2 regions of the Promicromonospora sp. NPDC057138 genome follow, and region 2 is predicted to be linked to the other one. Evidence: riboswitches for the same ligand, from Rfam matches in the RefSeq annotation. Region 2 holds a riboswitch; the other holds the start of a gene.
What was found. Region 2 has a riboswitch for cyclic di-AMP ahead of ACFT2C_RS20940 (C40 family peptidase). Riboswitches for the same ligand answer to the same signal wherever they lie in the genome.
Positions count from the first base shown of each region.

Region 1: it holds a riboswitch for cyclic di-AMP, as region 2 does, so the genes downstream of both, ACFT2C_RS00190 (C40 family peptidase) here and ACFT2C_RS20940 (C40 family peptidase) in region 2, are expected to answer to the same signal.

Region 1 covers NZ_JBHUUX010000001.1:34,408-46,182, reverse strand. The annotation lists gene ACFT2C_RS00220 (hypothetical protein) at 1-173, opposite strand, end outside; gene ACFT2C_RS00215 (class I tRNA ligase family protein) at 488-2,470, shown strand; gene ACFT2C_RS00210 (ion transporter) at 2,484-3,335, opposite strand; gene ACFT2C_RS00205 (GlsB/YeaQ/YmgE family stress response membrane protein) at 3,549-3,812, shown strand; gene ACFT2C_RS00200 (hypothetical protein) at 3,809-4,753, shown strand; gene ACFT2C_RS00195 (TrkH family potassium uptake protein) at 4,834-6,201, opposite strand; gene ACFT2C_RS00190 (C40 family peptidase) at 6,417-7,151, opposite strand; cyclic di-AMP (ydaO/yuaA leader) riboswitch at 7,154-7,350, opposite strand; gene ACFT2C_RS00185 (hypothetical protein) at 7,514-8,407, shown strand; gene ACFT2C_RS00180 (S8 family serine peptidase) at 8,552-9,613, shown strand; gene ACFT2C_RS00175 (C40 family peptidase) at 9,702-10,379, opposite strand; gene ACFT2C_RS00170 (SRPBCC family protein) at 10,727-11,173, opposite strand; gene ACFT2C_RS00165 (PASTA domain-containing protein) at 11,240-11,775, opposite strand, start outside.
Region 2 covers NZ_JBHUUX010000046.1:29,889-41,663, forward strand. The annotation lists gene ACFT2C_RS20890 (urease subunit alpha) at 1-1,262, shown strand, start outside; gene ACFT2C_RS20895 (urease accessory protein UreF) at 1,272-2,036, shown strand; gene ureG (urease accessory protein UreG) at 2,110-2,868, shown strand; gene ACFT2C_RS20905 (urease accessory protein UreD) at 3,068-3,871, shown strand; gene ACFT2C_RS20910 (HoxN/HupN/NixA family nickel/cobalt transporter) at 3,958-4,986, shown strand; gene ACFT2C_RS20915 (NmrA family NAD(P)-binding protein) at 4,908-5,804, opposite strand; gene ACFT2C_RS20920 (winged helix-turn-helix transcriptional regulator) at 5,893-6,315, shown strand; gene ACFT2C_RS20925 (MarR family transcriptional regulator) at 6,335-6,736, opposite strand; gene ACFT2C_RS20930 (substrate-binding domain-containing protein) at 6,834-7,889, shown strand; gene ACFT2C_RS20935 (FAD-binding oxidoreductase) at 8,008-9,348, shown strand; cyclic di-AMP (ydaO/yuaA leader) riboswitch at 9,585-9,741, shown strand; gene ACFT2C_RS20940 (C40 family peptidase) at 9,741-10,523, shown strand; gene ACFT2C_RS20945 (purine-cytosine permease family protein) at 10,679-11,775, shown strand, end outside.

The DNA of each region.
Region 1 (11,775 bases), on a different contig from region 2:
GGTCCGGACGTCGCGTGGATGACCGCGAGCGCGACCTCGCAGGTGGCGGCGATCAGGTCGCTCGCGCCCCACGCGTCCGCGAGGCGGTAGAGGCTGACGGCATCGCCCTCCGCGTAGGCGCGCAGGTATTGGGCGCCCAGACGAACGAGTTCGGGGTGCTCGGTGTGTTCCATGCAGCCCAGACGCACGAGACGCCCGGATGTCACAGCACTTGAGGAAATTTCTTCGATTCGTCCGTGACGTCCGGTTCGGACCTCGCTGGCGGCGGACCGAACCGGCGCTCTCGCTGGACCGCGGACCCCGTCCCGAACTTCCTTTACCCCGCTCGGCCGCCCCACGTATCGTGGGCGCATGCGCATCGCACCCTCGCTGCTTATCTAGCCGCACTGGATCAGCCCCTCGATCGGGCACACCCGGTGCGGCCGCCCCTCCTTGCGAGGGGCTTTTTCGTGCCCGGACCCGATCGATGCACCGGAGAGCGACAGCGATGAGCGATACGTACCCCACCACCCGCGCGGCAGGTGCGAGCCCTGCCGCGGACCGCCTGTTCGAGGCGTCCGACGACGGCGCCCGCCCCCGCCGCTACCTGCTGACGATGTTCCCGTACCCGTCGGGCGACCTGCACATGGGCCACGCGGAGGTGTTCGCGATCACCGACGTCGTGGCGCGGCACTGGCGGGCCAAGGGCTTCGACGTGCTCAACCCGGTCGGCTGGGACTCGTTCGGCCTGCCGGCGGAGAACGCCGCGATCCGCCGGGGCGAGCACCCGGCCGTGTTCACGGACACCAACATCGCCACCCAGGCGGCATCGATCCGGCGCTACGGCGTCTCGTTCGACTGGTCGCGACGGCTGCACACGCACGAGCCCGAGTACTACCGCTGGACCCAGTGGCTGTTCGCCCGCCTGCACGAGCGGGGCCTCGCGTACCGGGCGGCGGCGGAGGTGAACTGGTGCCCGAGGGACCGGACGGTGCTGGCCAACGAGCAGGTGGTCGACGGCGCGTGCGAGCGCTGCGGCACCGCCGTCGTCGCCCGGACGCTGACCCAGTGGTTCTTCCGTATCACCGCCTACGCAGACCGCCTGCTGGACGACATGTCGCTGCTGGAGCCAGGCTGGCCGGCGCACGTCCTGACGATGCAGCGGAACTGGATCGGCCGGCAGGACGCGCCTGACGCGCCGGACGGCACCACCTACCGCCTGCACGACTGGCTGATCTCCCGGCAGCGCTACTGGGGCGCGCCGATCCCCGTGGTGCACTGCCCGGACTGCGGCGAGGTGGTCGTGCCGGACGACCAGCTGCCCGTCGAGCTGCCCTACCTGGAGGGCGACGAGCTGGTCCCGGGCGACGTCTCGCCGCTGGCCGGCGCCCGGGACTGGATCCGGACGGCGTGCCCGCGGTGCGGCGGCCCGGCCGAGCGGGACACCGACACGATGGACACCTTCGTGGACTCGTCCTGGTACTTCCTGCGGTACCTGTCGCCCGGGTACGACGGCGGCCCGTTCCGCCCGGAGGATGCCGCCCGGTGGATGCCCGCCGCGCTGTACGTGGGCGGCGTCGAGCACGCGACGATGCACCTGCTGTACGCGCGGTTCGTCACCAAGGTCCTGTACGACATGGGGCTGGTGCCCTCGCCTGAGCCCTATGCCCGCCTGATGAACCAGGGCCAGGTGGTCAACCACGGCAGGGCGATGAGCAAGTCGCTGGGCAACGGCGTGGACCTGGCGGCGGAGCTGGACCGGCACGGGGTCGACGCCGTCCGGCTGGCGATGCTGTTCTCCGGGCCGCCGGAGGACGACGTCGACTGGGCCGACGTCTCGCCCGAGGCGATGCGGAGGTTCCTGGCCCGCGTGCTGCGCCTGGTCCCGGCGCCCTCCCGTGGGTCGAGCTCGTCGAGACCAGGGCCTCGACAAGCTCGACCACCGGCAGGGCCGGCCGACGACGCCGGCCCGGACACCCTGCGCCGGTCGGTGCACCGCACGGTGCGCGACGTCGACGCGCTGGTCGAGGCCGGGCGGTTCAACGTCGCCATCGCGCGGCTGATGGAGCTGGTGACCGAGGTGCGGCGGGCCATGGGTGGGCGGGCGGGTGATGGTCCTGGGGTGGGTGATGGGGCCAGTGCCAGCGCGCAGACCTACCGCGAGGCTGTCGAGGCCGTCGCCGTGCTGCTGAGCCTGTTCGCCCCGCAGACGGCCCAGGAGCTGTGGGAACGGCTGGGCCGCACCACGCCGGTCGCGGCGCAGCCGTGGCCCGACGTCGACCCCGAGCTGCTGGTGACGACCGAGGTCGAGGCGGTGGTCCAGGTGGACGGCAAGGTGCGGGACCGGCTGCCGGTGTCCGCCGACGTCGCGGCCGCGGACCTGGAGCGGGCCGCCCTGGCGCGGCCCGCCGTGACGCGGGCCGTGGGCGACCGGACGGTGCGGCGGGTCGTGGTGCGGCCGCCGCACCTGGTCAACGTCGTGCTGGGTTAGGCGACGGCCCGGGTCAGGCGACGGCGCCGCCCTCGTCCTCGTCGAGCTTCGCGCGCAGGGAGCGGAGCTCGGCGAGGATCTCGTGGTTCTGCGCGGCCAGGTGGTCGAGGCGCACGTCCTTCTGCTCGTCGTCCCTGCGCTCCTCCTCGGAGATCTCCTCCATGCCGTTGACGATGACGGCGATGAACAGGTTCAGCACCGCGAAGCCGACCACCAGGATGTAGACCACGAAGAAGATCCACGCCCAGGGATGGACCTCCATCACCGCGCGGGCGATGTCGGGCCAGGCCTCGCCCGTCATGGCCTGGAACAGCGTGAACAGGGAGCTCCCGAGATTCCCGAAGTACGTGGGCGCGGCCTCGCCGAACAGGCCGGTCGCGATGACCGCCGACACGTACATGACCAGCACCAGCAGCGCGCCGACGGCGCCCATCCCCGGCACGGCCCGCAGCAGGCCGTCGACGACGCGGCGCAGCGACGGCACCACGGTGATCACGCGCAGCACCCGGAGCACGCGCAGGGCACGCAGCGCGGACAGGGACTCGCTGGCCGGAAGCACCGCGACGCCGACGACGACGAGGTCGAACACGTTCCACGGGTCGCGGAAGAAGCTGCGGCCGTAGGCGATGATCCGCAGGAGCAGCTCGAGCGCGAAGAAGCCCAGCATGGCGTGGTCGATGTCGGTCAGGATCTCGAGCGCCGTGCCGTCCACCATGGTCTCCGCGCCCAGGACCAGGGCATTCGCCAGGATCACTGTGAGCACGAGGTTGGTGAACCACCTCCGGTCGAGGAACGCGCGCAGCCGCTCCCGCCCGCTGCGCGGCTCGATCCGTGGCTCGGCCGGCGTGCCGATCCCCTGGTTCATGCGATCTCCCTCAGCTTTCCCGTGCCCGGAGCCCCTTGCCCCGGTCCTGCGTCTGGCGTCTGCCCCGGCGAACTGTAGCGCGGGGGTGTTTGGCCGGTTTCGTCCGGACGCAATGTCCCAATTTGGGACTGATTCGGCGGGTCCGGTGGCAAGTGGCCCCGATCAGTGCTGAGGTAGTGCGCAAGCAAGCCAACCACTCTGGAGGAAAATGTCATGGGCTTCTGGGCCTTTCTCATCCTCGGACTGATCGCGGGCGTCATCGCCCGAATCGTCATCCCGGGTAAGCAGCCGGGCGGCTTCTGGGTCACCCTGTTGCTCGGCGTACTCGGAGCCATGCTCGGTGGCTGGCTCGGTGGCCTGCTCTTCAACATCAGCTTCGACGAGTTCTGGTCGTGGCAGAGCTGGCTCTTCTCGGTGATCGGCTCGATCATCGTCATCCTGATCGTCCAGGCCATCTTCGGGCGCAGGAACGCTTGACCGCCGCATCCCGCGGCCGCGCTGTCGGCGTCGTCCTTCTGGCGTCGCTGATCGGCGCGGCCGCGGTTGCGTGCACGGCGGGCGGCGCACCTCCGTCGTCCACGCGCGGCCGCGTGCCCGCCGACGTCGCCGCCCACCTCAGCGTCGAGGTGAAGCAGGGGCGCGAGCAGTACGCGACGCGGGAGGTCCGGCTCGAGGTCACCAACGACTCCGACGAGACGATGACGCTCCTGTCCGGGGCCCTGGACGCCGAGGGCTTCGGGCCGTCGCACCCCACCAAGGAGGAGCACACCCTCGTGCTGCGCCCCGGCACGACCCGCGCGGTCTACGTCGGGCTGGGCGAGCCGAGGTGTGCCGGCGCGGGGGCGAAGTCCGGAGCGGGGGCGGCGGAGACCCCGCCGTCGGGCACCATCACGCTCGCGCTGGGCGAGGGCGACGACCTGGGACCGGCCACCGACGTCGCCGTCGACGAGGTCGGCGACCCCGTGGGACACCTCGCCCGCAACCACCAGGCGGACTGCGCGGTGGCCGCCGTGGCAGCAGGCGCGGCCCTCGCCGTCGACCCGGACGTCCCCGTCGAGACGCGGGACGGCGAGCTGACCGCCCTGGTCACGCTCCGGATCGAGCCGGTCGACGGCGGGCCCGAGGTCACCCTGGACCGGATCGCCGGGACGACGCTGATGAGCAACCCCGACCCGGGCGGAACCTCCGGGTGGGTCGGCCGGGACCTGGCGGGGCAGCGGTCCGGCGAGGTGGTGCTCGCCGTCGTGCCCGCCCGCTGCGACGTCCACGCCGTGGCCGAGGACAAGCGCGGCACCTTCGTGCCCGTCTCCGCGCGGGTCGACGGCGCCCCGCAGCCGACGGTCTACGTGCCGATGCCGGACAGCGCGCGCTCCGACTTCTACGACTTCGTCGGCGACTACTGCGACTGGCCCGACTGACCCCCCTTGTTGTGGGCGGGATCTTGGCGACTACGTGCCCGTCTTAGGCGCAACGATCGCGCTCACAACACGGAGGACGGTCAGCCGATGATCGGGGCGCTCTCCGGGAGGCGGTACAGGCGCCTGCCGGCGCGGAGCGCCAGCGCGGTGCCGAGCGTGACCGGCCCGAGCCGCCCGATGAACATGAGCAGCACCAGCACGAACTCGTGATACCAGGCGAGCTGGGCGGTGATCCCCGTGGACAGGCCGGTGGTGGTGAACGCCGACGTCACCTCGAACAGGATCTGGTCCACGGTGAACGGCGAGAGCGCCGTCATCCACAGGGTGGGGAGAACCACTATCGCGACCGCGAGGAGGGCCAGCGTGAGCGCCTGCCGCTGGGTGGCGGGCGAGATGCGCCGGTCGAAGGCGCTGGCGTCCGGGTCGCCGCGCAGCTCGGACCAGATCACGAGGGCGAGCACCGCGAACGTCGTCACCTTGATGCCGCCGGCGGTTCCCGCCGACCCGCCGCCGATGAACATCAGGATGATCGTGCCGAGCCAGGTCTCGGTATGCATCTCACCGGTGGCCAAGGAGTTGTAGCCCGCTGTGCGGGCCTGAGCCGACTGCGTGAACGACGCCAGGATTCGGCCGCCGGTGTCGAGTGTGCCCATCGTCGCGGCGTTGTCCCACTCCGTGACGAGGAAGAACAGCGTGCCGCCCACCAGCAGGACCGCGGTCATGAGCAGCGTGATCTTGGTGTGGACGCTCCACCGGCTCGGTCGGCGGCGTTCGCGCAGCACCTCGAGGATCACGGGCAGCCCCAGCCCGCCGAGGATCGTGGCGACGGAGATCGGCACACAGATCCAGGGGTCGGCCACGAAGTCGATCAGCGACGACGAGAACAGGGCGAAGCCCGCGTTGTTGTAGGCCGAGACGGAGTGGAACACCCCGTACCAGAGCGCCCGGCCGGGCGGCTCGTCGTAGGCAGCGGCGAAACGCAGGGCCAGCACCAGTGCCGTAGCGGCCTCGACGACGAACGCCACGACGACCACGCGGACCAGCATCCGGCGCACGTCGCCGAGGCCGACGGTCCGCGTCGACGCCGCCGCCACCAGCCGGGATCCCAGGTCGAGGCGCCGGGTCACCAGGACGCCCAGCAGCGACGCGACGGTCATGACGCCCAGGCCGCCGAGCTGGATGAGCACCAGGATCACGGCCTCGCCGAACCCGGACCAGAACACCGGTGTGTCGGTGACGATCAGCCCGGTCACGCACACGGCCGACGTCGCGGTGAACAGGGCCTCCATGAACGAGGCCGGCTCGCCTGACGCCGCGACCGGCAGCAGCAGGAGCAGCGTTCCCACCGCAATCGCGCCGGCGAAGCCGACGATCACGAGCTGGCCGGGCCGGCGCTGCAGTGCCGCACCCCGGCCCTGCTCGCGACCCAAGGGGCTGCTGAACCGCATCTGCCTACCGTCGTCCTTCGTTCGTCGCACGCGTCGATGCCGAGCTGTCCTACCGGCGTCGGTGTCTGCCGGCGTCGCCCTGACGCCCGACGGTCACCGTAGTCGGGAATCAGCGCGGGCACGCGTAAGGCGCCGCCTCCGGACCCGGGAATACCCGGGACGGAGGCGGCGCCTTACGATGAGCTGCTGCCGTGCGGCGGTGCTTTCGGCTCAGCTCAGACGACGCGGATGAACGTCGGGCTGTTCTGCCACATCTCGGTGTAGCGCACCGGCATGCCGGCGGCCCAGGCCTCGATGACCATGCCGTCGCCCGCGTACAGGGCCACGTGACCGGGCGTCCAGACGATGTCGCCGGGCTCGGGGTAGGTGACCTGGTAGCCGGAGCCGAGCAGCGCGCTCGACGAGTGCGGCAGGGAGATCCCGAGCTGCGCGAACGTGTACTGGATCAGGCCGGAGCAGTCCATGCCCTCGGCCGGCGAAGCGCCGCCCAGCACGTACGTGATGCCGAGGTAGTTCATGGCCATGTTGACGGCCTGCTGGCCGACCGGGACCGGGTCCGGTGCGTCCACCGAGACGACGGCAGGGCCTTCGCCCTTCTCGCCGTCCGCACCCGGCGAGGTGCCGAGGGCTTCCATCTCGATCGGCATCTTCGCGTCGGCCGGGACGGTCACGGTGGGGGCGGCGGCGACGGCCTGCTTGGCCACCGCGGTGAGGGAGTTCAGGTCCGCCGTGTTCAGCTTGGCGGTCTTGACGTCGGTCTTGAGGTCCATCGCCGGGGCCGCGTGGGCCGTCGTCGCGATGGTCGAGATCAGAACGCCGCCTGCGGCTGCGGCGATGGCGCCCCGGCGGGCGACGGTGCCGGCGTTCTCTGTGGCGGTACGAGCGAGGATGGTCAGCGGAGTCATGGCCGGCCGGCTGTCACGATGCCGGCCGCGGATGGAGTTCGTCACCTAAATGTCTCCTGTACCGCCTGCGAGGTCAGCTGTCGGGTTCGGGTGGGAGTAAACACCCGGCCGCACGGCTACTTGGGGGGTACCGCTCGGCTTCACCCCGAGGACGACGGTCCTGCTGTCGCCCGGAAGTGGGTCCCCCGCTCCTGTCTCGAACGTCTGGTCATGAACCGGTGACAGGATTCGGCGTCCGGCTCACGACTCCACCGTTGCGGCGGAGTAGGAGTCAAAGTACACACCTTCATCGAAAAAGTCACGATCGGGTTACGCATTACGGTCTGACCCAACGAAGGCGCAGATTTGCGCTCTTTCCGTCATCGGGGGTTATGACCGACATCACACATCCGCTACCGTTCGGCGGCATGGCCGACAGTGAGTACCACATCTCCGCCTGGTGGGTGCTTCCCATCAGTGCTATTGCTTGGTGGGCCTGTGGCTTTCTGCCCTGGCTCCTGCAGGCGTTATACGAGGTCACAGGCCTCGCGGACGGTTCGACGGCGGGCGTCGCCGGCTTCTCGCCCCTCCCCTTCACCACCGACGACGCGGTGGTCGGCCTGGTCGTCATGGCCCTGGTCGGCGGCCTCCTCGCCGGGGTAGCCGCAGGCCTCCCGGCGTCGGCCGGAGCGGGTGCGGGCGCCGCGATCGCCGGAACGCTGATCGCCATGGCAGCCGCGGGCGGGACGTCCTGGTGGCTCGCGATGCGCGAGAGCGTGCCGGGCGACGCGGGACCGCTCGCAATGCTCGTCGTGACCGGCGCGGCCGGTCTGGTGGGCCTGGGGGCGGGCCTCCTGACGGCCCTCGGCCCCGCCGCGCTGCGCGGGCTCGCGCTCGCCCTGCCGGTGGTGCTCCTCGACGGCTGGTTCTGGGGCTTCGTGCCGGGACAGCCGGTGTCGCCCACGGGTACCTGGTGGATCTTCGCGGTGGCGCTCGGCGTCGCGTTCGGCCTCGCCGTGGACAGCCGGCCCATCGAGCTGCTGGGCTGGCTGCCCGCCGCCGGCGTCGTCTGGGTGCTGCAGGCCGCCGGCCCGGCCCTGCTGGCAGTCCAGGAGAACATCTGGCCCGGCTCGGCGCCCACCGAGGACCCGCTGTCCGCCGTCGGCATCGTCTGGGACGAGATCGCCTCGGCGGCGATCGTGTCCGAGGGGCACCAGCTCGGGGCCTGGGTCGTCGCGCTGCTGCTCGGGGCGGCCATCGCGGCGCTCCGGCTCTCCCGGGAAGCGCCGGACGAGGGCGAGCTCTCCGAGGCCTGGGCCTGAGCTGGCAACCCGCGCCACTGCTGATTGCGATTGTGTAAATTTCACCCGCTCCGCCCCGTCTGCCCTGTTCTATCCCTGTCCGATACCCGTACGTTTGGGCCAGTTCGGGGGTAATCAGCCCCTGGCGAGCAATGGGGGCAATATATGAACAGGAAGTCACTCGTCGGCGTCGCCACCTCCGCGGCGCTGGCCGTGGCGGCGCTCGTCGCCGTGGCGCCGGGTGCGCAGGCCGCGACCAGCGATCCCCTCCGGGACAAGCAGTGGGGCCTGGACCAGATCAACGCCGAGGCCGCCTGGCCGACGGCCACCGGCAAGGGCGCGGTAGTGGCAGTGGTCGACACGGGTGTCGACTTCGACCAGCCGGACCTGGCGGGCCAGCTCCTGCCGGGAGCCACCTTTACCGGTTGCGCGGACGTCCGTCCGTGCGGTGAGGGGGACTTCAGGGGCCCCGACGGCAAGAACAACGGCGACGAGCACGGCACGCACGTGGCGGGCATCGTCGCCGCCGCTACGAACAACGGCATCGGCGTCGCCGGCGTGGCACCGGATGCCAAGATCCTTCCGGTCAAGGTGCTCGAGGCGGGCTCGGGCTCGTCCGAGGACATCGCGGACGGCATCCGCTGGGCCGCCGACCACGGAGCCGACGTCATCAACCTCTCGCTGGGCTCCGGCCCGGGCGGGCAGTTGTTCACGATCCTCGGCGTCGACACCCTGATGCGCGACGCCATCGCGTACGCCCGCGAGCAGGGCGTGCTCACGGTGGCGGCGGCCGGCAACTCGTCGACCCCGCTCTGCAGCGACCCGGCGTTCACCAGCGTCGCGATCTGCGTCGGGGCCACGGACAACGCAGGCATCCACTCCTACTACTCGGAGCTGCCGATCAAGCTCGACCTGAGGAGCGTCTCGGCGCCCGGCGGTTCGGGCGGTCTGACCGGCTGCGACGGCGACGTCTGGTCCACGGTTCCCGTGGGCACCGGGTCGGACACCTGTGGCAAGGGCAGCTACGACGCCTACGCGGGCACGTCGATGGCGACGCCGCACGTGGCCGGGGTCGCGGCGCTGCTCTTCAGCCAGGGCCGTCCGACGGCGGGCGTGGAGAAGGCCATCCTGTACACGTCGCACGACCCGCTCCTGGGCCTCGTCGGTGTGTGGACCCCGCTGTACGGCTACGGCGTCGTGGACGCGGCGGCAGCAGTCGCCTACTGACCTGCGATCCGCGAAGTAGAGCGCCTGTCCGGTCTGCCTGGCGACACCAGGGAGACCCGGACAGGCGCTCTACTTCGCGGATCCCGGGTCAGTAGGGGCGGATGTAGACCGCGTAGTCCTGCCACTGGTCGGTGTAGCGGACCGGGGAACCGTAGTTGGCGGCCTCGACCACCATGCCGTCGCCCGCGTAGAGCGAGACGTGGCCCTGGGTCCACACGATGTCGCCGGGCAGCGGCGACGCGACCTGGTAGCCCGCGGCCACCATGGACGACGACGAGTGCGGCAGCTCGACGCCGAGCTGTGCGTACACGTACTTGATCAGGCCCGAGCAGTCGAAGCCCGTCGCCGGGGAATCCCCGCCGTACGCGTACGCGATGCCGACGTACTGCATGGCGATCGAGATGGCCTGGGCGCCGATGGATCCGTCGGACGCATAGTCCGGCGTGGCAGGCTCCACCTCCTCGACCACGGCTTCCGCCTCGGGGGCGGCGGGGGCCTCCACGACGGGCTCCGGCTCGGGAGCCGGCGTGACCTTGACGGCCGAGCTCTCGATCCGCAGCTTCGCGTCGCTCGCGACCTGCACCGCCGGCGCCGCCGGCAGCTCGCTGCGGGCCTCCTGCGTCAGTGCTGTCGTGCCGACGCTCTCCAGGCGGTGGGAGCCGTCTCCCACGACGGCGTGTGCGCTGGGTGCGAACGCCGTCGCGATGAGTCCGGAGGATGCCGCGATCAGTGCGCCCGAACGGGCTGCGGTACGAGTCACGGTCATCAGGGGAGTTCTAGGAGCATGAGCGGCGCGGTGTCGACCGCGTCGGACGGTGGTACTCACCGAAGTTCTCCAAGTCGCCGGGTTCGTGAGCCCGTACCGATGTGGGGAATGGGGCCCGCGGTTGTGCCTCCGGTGGCACAACGGATCAGACGCTACATACGGGTAACCCTCTTGTCTCGATCAGATAACAGTTGTCGTGAAGTACCGGGCTGTCCAAAATGCGCGTAACTTTTCGCCCAGATGCCTTTTCGCAGCGTAAGGGGCATTCTTAGCGGTGAAATAACGCTCTGGAGGGCATAAAGAAACACGGGAGGAAATGGTGCGACACGCCGGTCTACGGCGGCGTGTCAGCCCTTGTCCCGGGCGCGACGCTCCGACTCGGCCTTCAGACCGGCCAGCTCCGTGTCCACGAACTCCCGCGCCCTGGTGCCCAGGACGAGGTTGGTCAGCCCGGCGAGCATCCCGCTCTGGGCGACGGCCAGCGTGACCTCGCAGGCGACGTCGGACACGTGGGCGATCTGGTGCGCCGCTCCCGTGCGGACGCCGGGCGTGCTGCTCGACCAGGAGAACCCGCGGCCCTCGGTGAGGCTGTCGACCTCCCAGGTCGCCCTGGGCAGGCCCGGCTGCTCGATCTCGACGCGGGAGCCGACGGCGATCGCCGTCTCGGGCCCGAGGATCGTCACGCGAGTCATGGAGCTGGTCCAGGCGGGCATGCGCTCGACGTCGGACAGCACCTGCCAGACGACGGCCGCGGGCGCCTCGACGCGGGTGCTGGTGCGGTAGGCATGGGCCACGGGCCCCAGGCTACGCCGGGCTCGAGAGCAACCGGCGCAACCTGGGGCCCGTGGCGAACCGCCAGGTCAGGAACCCGTGGAGAGCAGGACCGTGACGGGCGCGCCCCAGGTGACCAGTGCGCCAGCCTCCGGGTCGGACGAGATGACCGTTCCCTCCGGCACGGTGTCCGACCCGGCCCCCTCGAAGGTGCAGGCGAGGTGCTTCTGCAGGCAGGCCACCTCGGCGTCCTCGCGGGTCATCGCGGTGAAGTTGGGCACCTCGATGGCGCTGTCCGCGACCTCTTCGGGGAGATCGGAGAACCCGGTCGTGAGGTAGGCCTCGAGGGTGTGGATCGGGCCCTTCGTCCGTTCCCTCTGGAGCGGGCGGTTCTGTGCCTCGTCGTAGATCACCGTCGTGACCGTGTCGGGCTTCTCGAACGTCGCGGCGGTGCCTCGACGGCCTTCCGAGTCCTGAACATCCTGTTCCACCTCGACGCCGGGCAAGCTGATCAGCAGCTCCCAGGCCGCGGCCCGCAGCTCGGGCGAGGCCGGTGCTTGGGTCGCCATGCGGCTCGCGGCGTCGCGCACCGCCCATTCACGCTGGATCGAGGGGTAGCGGCTGC
Region 2 (11,775 bases):
ACGAGGCGCTCGCCACGGGGATCACGACGGTCGCGGGCGGCGGGACCGGCCCGTCCGAAGGGTCGAAGGCGACGACGGTCACGGGCGCGGGGCACCTGCGCCACATCCTGCGTGCCCTCGACCCGGTGCCGGTCAACGTGCTGCTGCTCGGCAAGGGCAACACCGTCAGCGCCGACGCCCTGGCGGAGCAGGCGCTGGCCGGTGCGGGCGGCTACAAGATCCACGAGGACTGGGGCGCCACCCCGGCCGCGCTGGACGCCGCGCTGCGCGGCGCCGAGGAGTGGGGGCTGCAGGTCGCGCTGCACTCGGACTCGCTGAACGAGGCGGGGTTCGTGCAGTCGACGATCAGCGCCATCGACGGCCGCTCGATCCACGCCTTCCACGTCGAGGGCGCGGGCGGCGGGCACGCGCCCGACATCCTGACGATCGCCGGCCTGCCGCACGTCATCCCGGGCTCGACGAACCCGACGCTCCCCCACACGGTCAACACCGTGGCGGAGCACCTCGACATGCTCATGGTCTGCCACCACCTGAGCCCCGCGGTCCCGGAGGACCTGGCGTTCGCCGAGTCCCGCATCCGCGCCACGACCATCGCGGCCGAGGACGTGCTGCACGACATGGGCGCGCTGTCGGTCACCTCCTCCGACGCGCAGGCGATGGGCCGCATCGGCGAGGTCATCACGCGCACGTGGCAGGTGGCGCACGTGATGAAGCATCGCCGCGGCCCACTCGGCAGCTCGGAGCCCGCCGACAACGAGCGCGCCCGCCGGTACGTCGCCAAGTACACGATCAACCCGGCGATCGGCCACGGCATCGACGCCCACGTGGGCTCGGTGGAGCCCGGCAAGCTCGCGGACCTCGTGCTGTGGGACCCGCGGTTCTTCGGCGTCCGGCCCGACGTCGTGCTCAAGGGCGGCGTGATCGCCTGGGCCGCGCTCGGCGACCCCAACGCGTCCATCCCGACGCCGCAGCCGGTGCTGCAGCGCCCGGCGTTCGGCGACGCGATAGCGGGCGACCTCTCGCTCGCGTTCGTGGCCCCGGCCGCGATCGAGGACGGGCTGGCGGACCGGCTCGGGCTGCGCCGGAAGCTGGCCGCCGTCGCCCCGACGCGCGACGTCGGGAAGGCGGACATGCGCAACAACGACGTCCTGCCCCGGATCGACATCCGGCCCGACACGTTCGAGATCCGGGTGGACGGCGACCTCGTCGAGCCCGCGCCCGCCGTCCGCCTGCCGCTCGCCCAGCTCTACTCGATGTTCTGACGGCCGCCCATGACCTCACCCCACGCCCTCTCGGTGGCGATGCTGCTAGCCGACGCGCGCCTGCCCAGCGGCGGGCACGCGCACTCGGCGAGCCTCGAGCCCGCGCTGCTGGGCGGCATGCCCACGGGCGACGTGCCCGCGTGGCTGGTCGGGCGGGCGACGACCGTGAGCCTGGTCGAGGCGGGCACCGCCGTGGTGACGGCGCGGCTGTTCGCGGGGGCGGACGGCGGCGTCGCGGGCGCCGGCGCATCGGAGGGCGTCCGGCCGGCTGGGTCGCCCGACGCCGTCCGACCGGCTGACGGCTTCGGCCTCGCCGACGTCGTCCGCGCGTGGGCGGCCCGGACGCCCGCCCCCGCCCTACGCGATGCCGCCCGCCTGCTCGGCCGCGGCTATCTGCGGCTCGCGCGCACCCTGTGGGCGGACGCCCCGGCCGTGCGCGCCCTCGCCGCGCACGACGCCGCCCACGGCCCGCTCCCCCGCGCGGTCGTCCTGGGCGCGGTCGCCGCGGCGACCGGCCTGCCCGCCCCGGACACCGTGCGCCTCACCGTGTACGACGACGCCCAGACGGCGGCGTCGGCCCTGCTCAAGCTCGAACCCCTCGACCCGGTCACGCCCGCGCGCTGGGTCCTCGAAGCCTGCGCCGCGGCGGAGCAGCACGTGCTGCGCGTCGCGGCGTGTACCACCCCGGAGGACATCCCAGCCTCCGGTTCCCCGCAGACCGAGGGCTGGGCGCAGGCCCACGCCCTCCTGAGCCAAAGGTTGTTCCGTGCCTGATTCCATCCTTGGCCCCGCCCCCGCCTCCCTTGACGCCCCCGCCCCCGACGTGTCAGACGCACAGGTCACTCAGGTGACCCATGCGTCTGACACGTCGGCTGCTCACCGTGCCCTCCGCCTGGGGGTCGCCGGCCCGGTCGGCGTCGGCAAGTCGTCGCTGATCGCGACCATCTGCCGCGCGCTCGGCGCCGAGCTCCGCATCGGCGTCATCACCAATGACATCTACACCGACGAGGATGCGCGGTTCCTGCGCTCGGCTGGCGTGCTCGAACCGGAGCGCATCCGCGCGGTCGAGACGGGCGCGTGCCCGCACACCGCGATCCGCGACGACGTCACCGCGAATCTCCTGGCCACCGAGGACCTGGAGCGCGACTTCGACCCGCTGGACCTCGTCATCATCGAGTCCGGCGGCGACAACCTCACGGCGACCTTCTCCCCCGCGCTCGTCGACGCCCAGATCTTCGTGCTCGACGTCGCCGGCGGCGGTGACGTCGCCCGCAAGGGCGGCCCCGGGATCGGCCGCGCCGACCTGCTCGTCGTGAACAAGACCGACCTCGCCCCGTACGTGGGCGTGGACGTCGACCGGATGGTCGCCGACGCGTCGGCGGCGCGCGAGAACCGGGCGGTCGTCGCGCTCTCCCGCAGCGACGACGCCTCGGTCGCCGAGCTGCGCGCCTGGGTGCTCGGCGTGCTGGACAGCTTCCGCGCGGGCGCGCACGTCGCCCAGGACCCGGGCCCCATGGCGCCCCACTTCCACGCCGACGAGGACGGCGGCTACGTGCACAGCCACGACGACGATGGCCAGGCACACGACCACGCCCACGCGCACTGACGGGCCGATGCTGCGCGCAGCTGCGGGCGAGAAGGCGGCTCCGGCCGGGGACCCGGCACCGGCCGGGAGGCCGGATCCGTCCGCTGCGCCGACCCCTGGCGTGGAATCGGCGGATCCGCCCGCAGTGATCTCGCCGCCAGGGTCGGCCGGGCCGGAAGTGCTGGTGGGGCGAGCCGGATCCGTTCCGTCGGTTCCGCGGGTGACCCGCGTCGCGGTCGAGCGCCCGACGGGGTTCGGCGCGCCGGTGCGCGTCCGCACCTCGGACGGCCTCCTGGCCGCACGGCTCGTCTCCCGCGACGGCGCCCGCGCGGAGGTCGCGCTCGTCGCGCGCGGAGCGATGCTGCTCGGCGGTGACCACGTGGTCGTCAGCGTCCAGGTGGACCAGGGGTGCGCACTCACGCTGACCGACGTCGGCGGCACCGTCGCGTACGACGGCGCCGGCCGGGAGTGCCGGTGGGACGCCGACATCCGCCTCGGCCCCGGTGCCGCCCTGGCCTGGGCGGGGCTCCCGTTCGTCGTGGCCCGCGGCGCCGACGTGCGCCGGACCACGACGGCGCGCCTCGCCGCCGACGCCCGCCTCACCCTGCGGGAGACCGTGGTGCTCGGCCGGTCCGGCGAGCGCGGCGGCCGCATCGTGCTGCGCACGGACCTCACGGACGACGTCGGCCCGATCCTCGTCGAGGAGCTCACCGCCGCCGGCGACCGCCCGGTCCCCGGCGTCCTGGGTGCCCACACCGTTCTCGACACCGTGACCGCCGTGCGGGGAAGCACCGAAGTACCGCCCGACGAACGCCCCGGCCCCGGCTCTCTCCCTCGAATCGGCCCTGGCCCCGGTAACCGTGGCCCCGCAGCAGTTCCGGAAGATGCACCCGGCGTCGGCGACGCGGTGACGCTCCAGCTGGAGCGTGCCGGGACCCTCACCCGCTGGCTCGGCGCCGCCACCCACCTCAGTCCCCTCGAACCCCCGGCTCTGGCTCCTGACCCCGATTCAGCAGGCGCGTGAGGACCGGAAAACCCGGGATTACGGCTCTGCTGAGCCTGCTGAACCGGGGTCAGGAGCCCCGGCCCGACGAACGCATCGGAGGACACATGACTAGCAGCACGGCCGCCGACCAGTTACCCGGCCGCCCGGCCCGCCGCGAGCGCCGGGGTGCGACGATGCCCGTCGTCGTGGCACTGCACGTCGTCGGGATCGGCGGCCTGGCCGCGGCCCTGCTCGTCGACGGCGGAGCCGGGGCGATCACCCTGGCCATGGGGCCGGCAGCCTATGCGCTTGGCCTGCGGCACGCGTTCGACGCCGACCACATCGCGACCATCGACAACACGACGCGCAGGCTCGTCAGGGCGGACCGGGACGCGCGCGGCGTCGGGCTCTGGTTCTCGCTGGGGCACTCGACGGTGGTCCTCGGCGCGGCCCTGCTCCTGGCCCTGGGCGTGCACGCTCTGGCGCCGATGCTCGACGACGAGTCGTCGCCGCTCCGTACGGCCACCGGCATCTGGGGGCCGCTCGTCTCGGGGACGTTCCTGCTGGCGATCGCCGTGGTCAATATCGTCATGCTGCGCCGCGCGGTGCGCGGGCACACCCACCAGCACCCAGGCGGGCCCGTCACCTGGGTGCTGCGCCGGTTCGAGTGGTCCACGGACAAGCCGGCGCGGATGTACGTCGTCGGGCTGCTGTTCGGGCTCGGGTTCGACACCGCGACGGAGATCGGCCTGCTGGCGATCACGACGTCCGCCGCCCTGGGCCAGGTCGCGTGGTACTCGGCCCTGCCGCTCGCGGTCCTGTTCGCCGCGGGCATGTCGCTGCTGGACTCGGCCCAGGGCGCCGTCGCCCGGCGCGTCTATGCGCGGGCCGGGACCGGCGGCACACGCTCGGCCGGCGCCGACCCCGCAAGCACGTTGGTGCGCTACGACGTGGTCGTCACCGGGGTGTCGGCGCTGGCCGCGTTGGGGATCGGCTCGGTGACGCTGGTGCAGGTCGCCGTCGAGCACGCCCCCTGGCTCGGCTGGATGCCGGGAGCCGCCGTGGGCCTCGAGCCCTACGGCGTCGTGCTCACCGTGGTGCTGCTGGCGATCTGGGGTGCCGGCTCGATCGCGGGCGTCCGGGCGCGCCGCTGAAGGCTGGGCCCAGGCCTCATCGCAGCGGCGGCCGCGACAGCCGTGGCCAGCGGGTCGGAGACAGGACGGCCGAGGAGCGCGGCGAGGTCGGGGCCGACGCCGTCCAGGAAGCCGTGCCGGGCGGCGGTCGCGATCGAGACGAGCATGGGCGGCTGGAACGGCAGCAACCCGGGCACGTCGTCGAGGAGCCTGCGCCGGTACTCGCCCAGTCCGACGGTCCGGTGCGGGACTCCGAGCCGGTCGGCGACGTCCGACGTCGTGATCGGCGTGCCGGTCAGCTCGTAGGTGTGCCCGCTGTGGCGTGCCGGATCCACCGCGACGACCGCCGCGGCCTCGGCGAGGTCCGCACGAGCCACCGCGGCCACGGCCCCGTCCCCGAATGCGGACTCCATCCCGTCGCCGGTCCACATCAGCAGACCGCCGAAGAGCTCGGCATACAAGCCGTTGCGCAGGATGGTCCACGGCAAGCCGCAGGCGCGCACGAGCCGTTCGGTGGCACGGTGCGCCAGCGCGAAACCGAGGTGGTCGCCGGCGCCGGTCAGGCTCGTGTAGATGACGTGCCGGACGCCGTCGCGGGCGGCAGCCTCCAGGACTGCCGCGTGCCGCTCGACGACCTGGTCGTCCTCGGCGTAGCCGGCGGAGACCAGTACCAGGGTCGAGACACCGGCGAGGTCCAGACCGGCCGGGTCGTCGAAGTCGAGCCGCCGCATCCCGTCGCCGGGGGTGCGGCTGCCCCCTGCCGCGATCGCACCGTGGGCACGCAGCGCCGCCAGAGTGGCCGAGCCGAGGTTTCCGTTCGCTCCGGTCACCAAGATCATGTCAGTCACAGTCTCCCCGTCGTGGTTCTCTTCGGTAACTACACTCGATCCTTATCTGCCGTCGTGGCAGCCACAAGGAGGCAGTTCGATGTCACTCGCGCACACCGAGGTAACCGCCGCACCCGCCGACCTCGACCCCTGCGGCTACGAGGGTCACCCGGACTGCGGGATCCGCGAGGTGCTGGACCGCATCGGCGACAAGTGGTCGGTACTCGTGGTCGTCGAGCTCGCCAGAGGGCCACGCCGCTTCCGGGAGCTGCAACGCGCGATCGACGGCATCTCGCAGCGCATGCTCACCCTCACCGTGCGCAGGCTGGAACGCGACGGACTCGTCATCCGCACCGTGTACGCGACCGTCCCGGCCCAGGTCGACTACCGGCTGACCGAGACCGGGGCCAGCCTGACCCACCTCGTCGAAGCCCTCGCCGGCTGGTCACTCGCCCACCGCGCCGTCATCGCCGAGGCACGGCACCAGTACGACCGGACTCACCCCGACCACGACATCCGGTGACGGCGACCGCCGTCGGCAGCTAGGCCTGCGCCAGCCTCGCCGTCAGGCGGGAGAGCACGTCGCGGCCGCGGGACGAGAGGTAGACGCGGATCACCCGACGGTCGAAGCTGTCGACCTCCCGGTAGACGAGGGCCTTGGTCAGCAGGTCGTCGACCCGCCGTCCGAGCGTCGCCTTGTCGGCGAGCACCGCCTCGCGCAGCTGGGACATCGTCAGGCCGTCGCCCGAGCCCAGGACCTCCAGGATCAGCCACTCGTCGAGCGTGTAGCCCTCCGGGCCGAGCACCTCAGCGGCGTTCCGGGCCGCGCGCCGGGCAGCCAGGACGGACTCGCGCAGCAGGGTCGCGGCCATCGCGTCACGCACCATCGTGTCGTCCACGTCGTCGTGGGGCGTAGCCGTGACCGTCTCATGACCAGTCCGCATGATCGCGTGCCCTTCCTGTGTGCTCGTACACTACCCGCCAACACAGGCCGAGCCCAGTAAGAGGAACCTCTCAGGGCCCATCACGGGACGGGGCGTCATGTCGGACTTCGTCGTCGGCGCGCTCCTGCACTTCCAGGGGCCCGGGGGCATCTACGGCCCGTCGTGCCAAGCCGTGACGGAGCTGGCCGTGGCCGAGATGAACGCGACGGGCGGGATCCTCAGCCGCCCCGTCCGCGCCGAGTTCCTCGACGCCGGCCAGCCCCTCCCGATCCTCCGTCGTCAGGTGGCCCGAGCGCTCACCGCCGGCAGCATCCACGCGCTGACCGGCTGGCACACCTCCGCGGTGCGCAACGCCGTCGTGCCGCTGGTGCAGCGCCGCGTGCCCTACGTCTACCCGGCCGCGTACGAGGGTGCCGAGACGCGGCCCGGCCTCTACGTCACCGGGGAGGTCCCGTCGGCTCAGCTCTTCCCCGCCATCGCCCGGCTGCGGGCCGAGCTCGGGGTGCGGAGCTGGTACGTCGTCGGGGACGACTACGCCTGGCCGAAGCGCACGTTCCAGGTGCTGTCCACCCAGGTCGCGTCCCTCGGAGTGGAGTTCGCCGGCGCCCGGTTCCTCGCCGAGCAGGGAGCGAGCCGGGCGGAGCTCGGCGGCGTCGTGAACGACATCGAGGCGTCGCGGGCCGACGGCGTCCTGATGCTGATGGTCGGGCAGAACGGGGTCCGGTTCAACAGGGCGTTCGCCCGGCAGGGCCTGGACGAGCGGATGGTCCGCCTGAGCACGCTCATGGAGGAGAACATGCTCATGGGCAGCGGCGTGGGCGGCACAGCGAACCTCTACTCGACCGGTGGCTGGTTCCGGAGCCTGGCGACGGGCGAGGCGCTCGACCTCATCGGCCGCTACACCGCCCATCACGGCGTGCACGCCCCCGCCGTCGGCGCCGCGGCGGAGGCCTGCTACGAGGGCATCTTCGCGCTGCGCACCATCGTCGAGCGGGCCGGGAGCGCGGCGGTGGCGGCCACCGACCGCTCGGTCGACGGCGTCGTGTACGAGGGCCCGCGGGGCTCGATGCGGTTCCAGGGCAACCACGCCGAACAGCGCCTCTACCTCGCGCGTGCCGAGGGCTTCGACTTCGACCTCATGGGCGAGCTCTAGCGGCAGGGACCGCCGCGTGACCCAGGCCACACGGCCGCGCTGTCACACCTGTCGCGGCTGCGGAGTCTCCTCTTCATCCGGGTGCGACACGCAGCCCGGCTCCTGTGGAAGGAATGCCATGACTTCAGCCCTTGACACCCTTCGCCGCGACTTCGGCGGCGACCTCATCGAACCGGGCGACGCCGAGTACGAGGCGGTCGGTCGCTCGAAGCTGGCCGCGGGCAGCCCTGCCTACGTCCTGCGCCCCGCGACCGCCGGCGACGTACAGGCGGCGGTCCGCTTCGCCGCGGGCTCCGGGCTCACGCTGTCGGTGCGGGGCGGCGGGCACAGCTTCGCGGGCTTCGGCACGAACGACGGCGGCGTCGTGATCGATCTGAGCAGGCTCGCGAGCATCGAGGTCGTCGACGACGAGCGTCACCTCGTGCGGATCGGCGGCGGCGCCACCTGGGGCGAGGTCGCGGCGGCACTGACCCCGCACGGCCTGGCCATCTCCTCGGGCGACACGAAGAGCGTCGGCGTCGGCGGGCTGACGCTCAGCGGCGGCATCGGCTGGAAGGCCCGGAAGTACGGCCTGGCCCTCGACAGCGTGGTCGCCGCCGACGTGGTCACCGCCGACGGCGAGATCGTGGCCGCGAGCGCCGACGAGAACCCCGAGCTGTTCTGGGCGATCCGCGGTGGTGGCGGCAACCTCGGCGTCGTGACGGCCTTCGAGTTCGTGGCGCACCCGACCACCGAGGTCTTCTTCGGCAAGATCACGTTCCCGCAGGCCGAGGCGGTCGAGGTGCTCCAGGGCTGGGCGGACTACCTCCGTGCGGCGCCGGAGGAGCTCACGTCCATCGCGAACCTCGCCAACCCGCTCGCGGGCGGCCCGGCGGCGCCGGTCGAGATCCACGTCGCGTTCGACGGCGACGACCCTCAGCTCGCCGCCCGGGCGCTCGACCCGATCCGCGGGCTCGGGACAGTCCTCGACGACGACGTCGCCCCGCACGCCTACGCGGACATCCTCGTGGAGGGCGGCTCGCCGCCGCCCGGCATCGAGGTGCTGGCCCACGACGGCTTCGTCGACCGAGAGTCGGTGCCCGAGGTGCTGCAGATCCTGGCCGAGGTCGGGACGTCGCCGGGGTCGCCGTCGATCGCCGTCCGGAGCGTGGGCGGCGCGGTGTCCCGGGTGCCGGCCGACGCCACGGCCTACGCGCACCGCGGGGCGGAGCTGATGGTCGCGACCGTCGCGGGCGGCCCGGCAGCCGTCGTCGAGGCCGCCCGCGGCCGCCTGGACGCGATCTGGGAGAAGCTCGACCCGCACATCAACGGCGCGTACGCGAACTTCCTGACGTCGGCCACCGACCAGGACATCGCCGCCGTCTACCCGGCGGGGACGTACGAGCGGCTGGCTGCGGTCAAGCGGCAGTACGACCCGAGCAACCTGTTCGCACACAACCACAACGTCCGGCCGGAGTAGGCAGGGCCGGCGCGACCGGTGTGACCGGCGCGAACGCGGGCGCCGTCCCTGCCGGGGACGGCGCCCGCATCGCGCGCCGTGACGTAGCCCACGTTGGATAACCAGGTCAAGCCGGACATATGGCTATCCGTCGACCGTAACGCGATTGTGACTTTCCAGCGGTCCGGGGTTACGGTCGATCCCGCTCACGGTAAATCCGTGGGCTCCCGAGGCGGACGCCGAGCCCTGTCAGCGCCTCCGGGACTGCACCGACCAGATGACAGGGACGGGGGAACCACGAAGTCGGGCACCATCCGGTGCCCTTGGGGTGAAGCCGCACCAGCAGGACGCGGCCGGGTCATTCTCCGATCCGAATCCGACAGCTCACCTCGTAGGCGTCCGGAGAACCGATCGTGACTACTCGCACGCCTGGGCGCCATCGTGCTGCCCGCAAACCCATCACCCCGCTGACCCCCATCTCCCGCGCCGCGGCGCGGGGCATCTCCGGCGCCGCTCGCCGCGGCGCGATCGTGGCAGCCGGTTCGGGCCTGGTCGTCACCCTGCTCAGCGTCCCCGCGGACGCCGCACCCGTGAGCGACCAGGGCACGGCAACGGCCGAGCTCGAGATCATCACAAAGACGTCGCAGGCCTCCGTCGAGCGGGTCGCGGCTACGCAAGAGGTGACGACCGCACCCCCGGTGAAGGTCGCCGCCGACAGCAAGTTCAGGCTGGAGACGGGGACGATCAAGGTGACTCCGGCGCCCGAGCCGGAGCCCGTCGTCGAGCCCGAGCCGGTCGTGGAGCAGGCCGTCGCCGAGGAGCCCGCTGAGGAGGCAGTCGAAGAGGCCGCCCCGGCCGCTGCCGCGGGTTCCGACATCGTCTCCATCGCCATGCAGTACCTGGGCGTGCCCTACGTCTGGGCCGGCGCGACGCCCGCCGGGTTCGACTGCTCCGGGTTCACGTCCTACGTGTACGCGCAGGTCGGCATCACCCTGCCGCACTCCTCGGCGGAGCAGCGCTACTCCGGCACCGTCGTCTCGGCGGCCGAGGCACAGCCCGGCGACCTCATCTGGAGCCCCGGCCACGTCGCCATCTACGCGGGCGACGGCATGCAGGTCGAGGCCCCGGTCCCCGGCGAGACCGTGCGCTACGACGAGATCTGGCAGTCCAGCCCGACCTTCATCCGCGTCGGCTGACACTCGTCGGCTGACACTCGTCGGCTGACGCTCGTCGGCTGACGCTCACCGGCCGGCCACGGCCGACCCCGCTCGGCCACGCCGCACTACGAGGGCCCGCACCAGCACGGTGCGGGCCCTCGTGCGTGTCAGCGGCTGGTGGCATGATCGCGGCCATGAGCGTCCCCACGGCGGTCGAGACCAACGCCCTCAACACCATCGACGAGACCGAGCGGCGCGGCTCGCCGCGCGACCTGTTCTGGCCGTGGTTCGCGGCCAACGTGTCCGTGCTCGGGCTCGGCTACGGCTCCTACCTGCTCGGGTTCGGCGTCTCGTTCTGGCAGGCGGTGGTGGTCGGCGCGATCGGCATCATCGTGTCGTTCTTGTTCTGCGGGTTCATCTCGCTTGCCGGCAAGCGCGGTTCGGCGCCCACCATGGTGCTGTCCCGGGCGGCGTTCGGCGTGCAGGGCAACAAGCTCCCGTCGCTGCTGTCGTGGGTCCTCACCGTGGGCTGGGAGACGGTGCTGGTGGCCCTGGCCACGCTCGCGACGTCGACGGTGCTCGGCGCCCTGGGCTGGGGCGGCGGCACGGTCACCAAGGTCGTGGCCCTCGTGGTCGTGGCGGCCGTCGTGGTCACCGCGGGCATCTTCGGGTTCGACCTGGTGATGCGGCTGCAGGTGATCATCACGGTGCTGACGGCGGTCCTCACCGTCGTCTACATCATCCTGGTGGCCGACCACATCGACTGGGCCACCGTCGCCGCGATCCCCGCGGGCGGCTCGCCGCAGGTGATCGGCGGGCTCGTGTTCATGATGACGGGGTTCGGCCTGGGCTGGGTCAACATGGCCGCCGACTACTCGCGCTACCTGCCGCGCTCCGCCTCCGGGCCGCGGATCGTCGGCTGGACCACCCTGGGCGCCTCGCTGGCCCCCGTGGTCCTGCTCGTGTTCGGTCTGCTGCTCGCCGGCTCGGACCCCGCCCTGAACGCGGCCATCGGCGCCGACCCGATCGGCGCCCTGTCCACGATCCTGCCCACCTGGTTTCTCATCCCGTTCGCCGTGGTGGCCCTGGCCGGGCTGATCGGCGGCGCAGCGCTCGACATCTACTCGTCCGGCCTGGCCCTGCTCTCGCTCGGCCTGCCCGCGCCGCGCTGGGTGGCGGCCGCCATCGACGGCGGGCTCATGATCATCGGCGCGATCTACGTCGTGTTCGTGGCCGACTCGTTCATCGGGCCGTTCCAGGGCTTCCTCATCACGCTCGGCGTGCCGGTCGC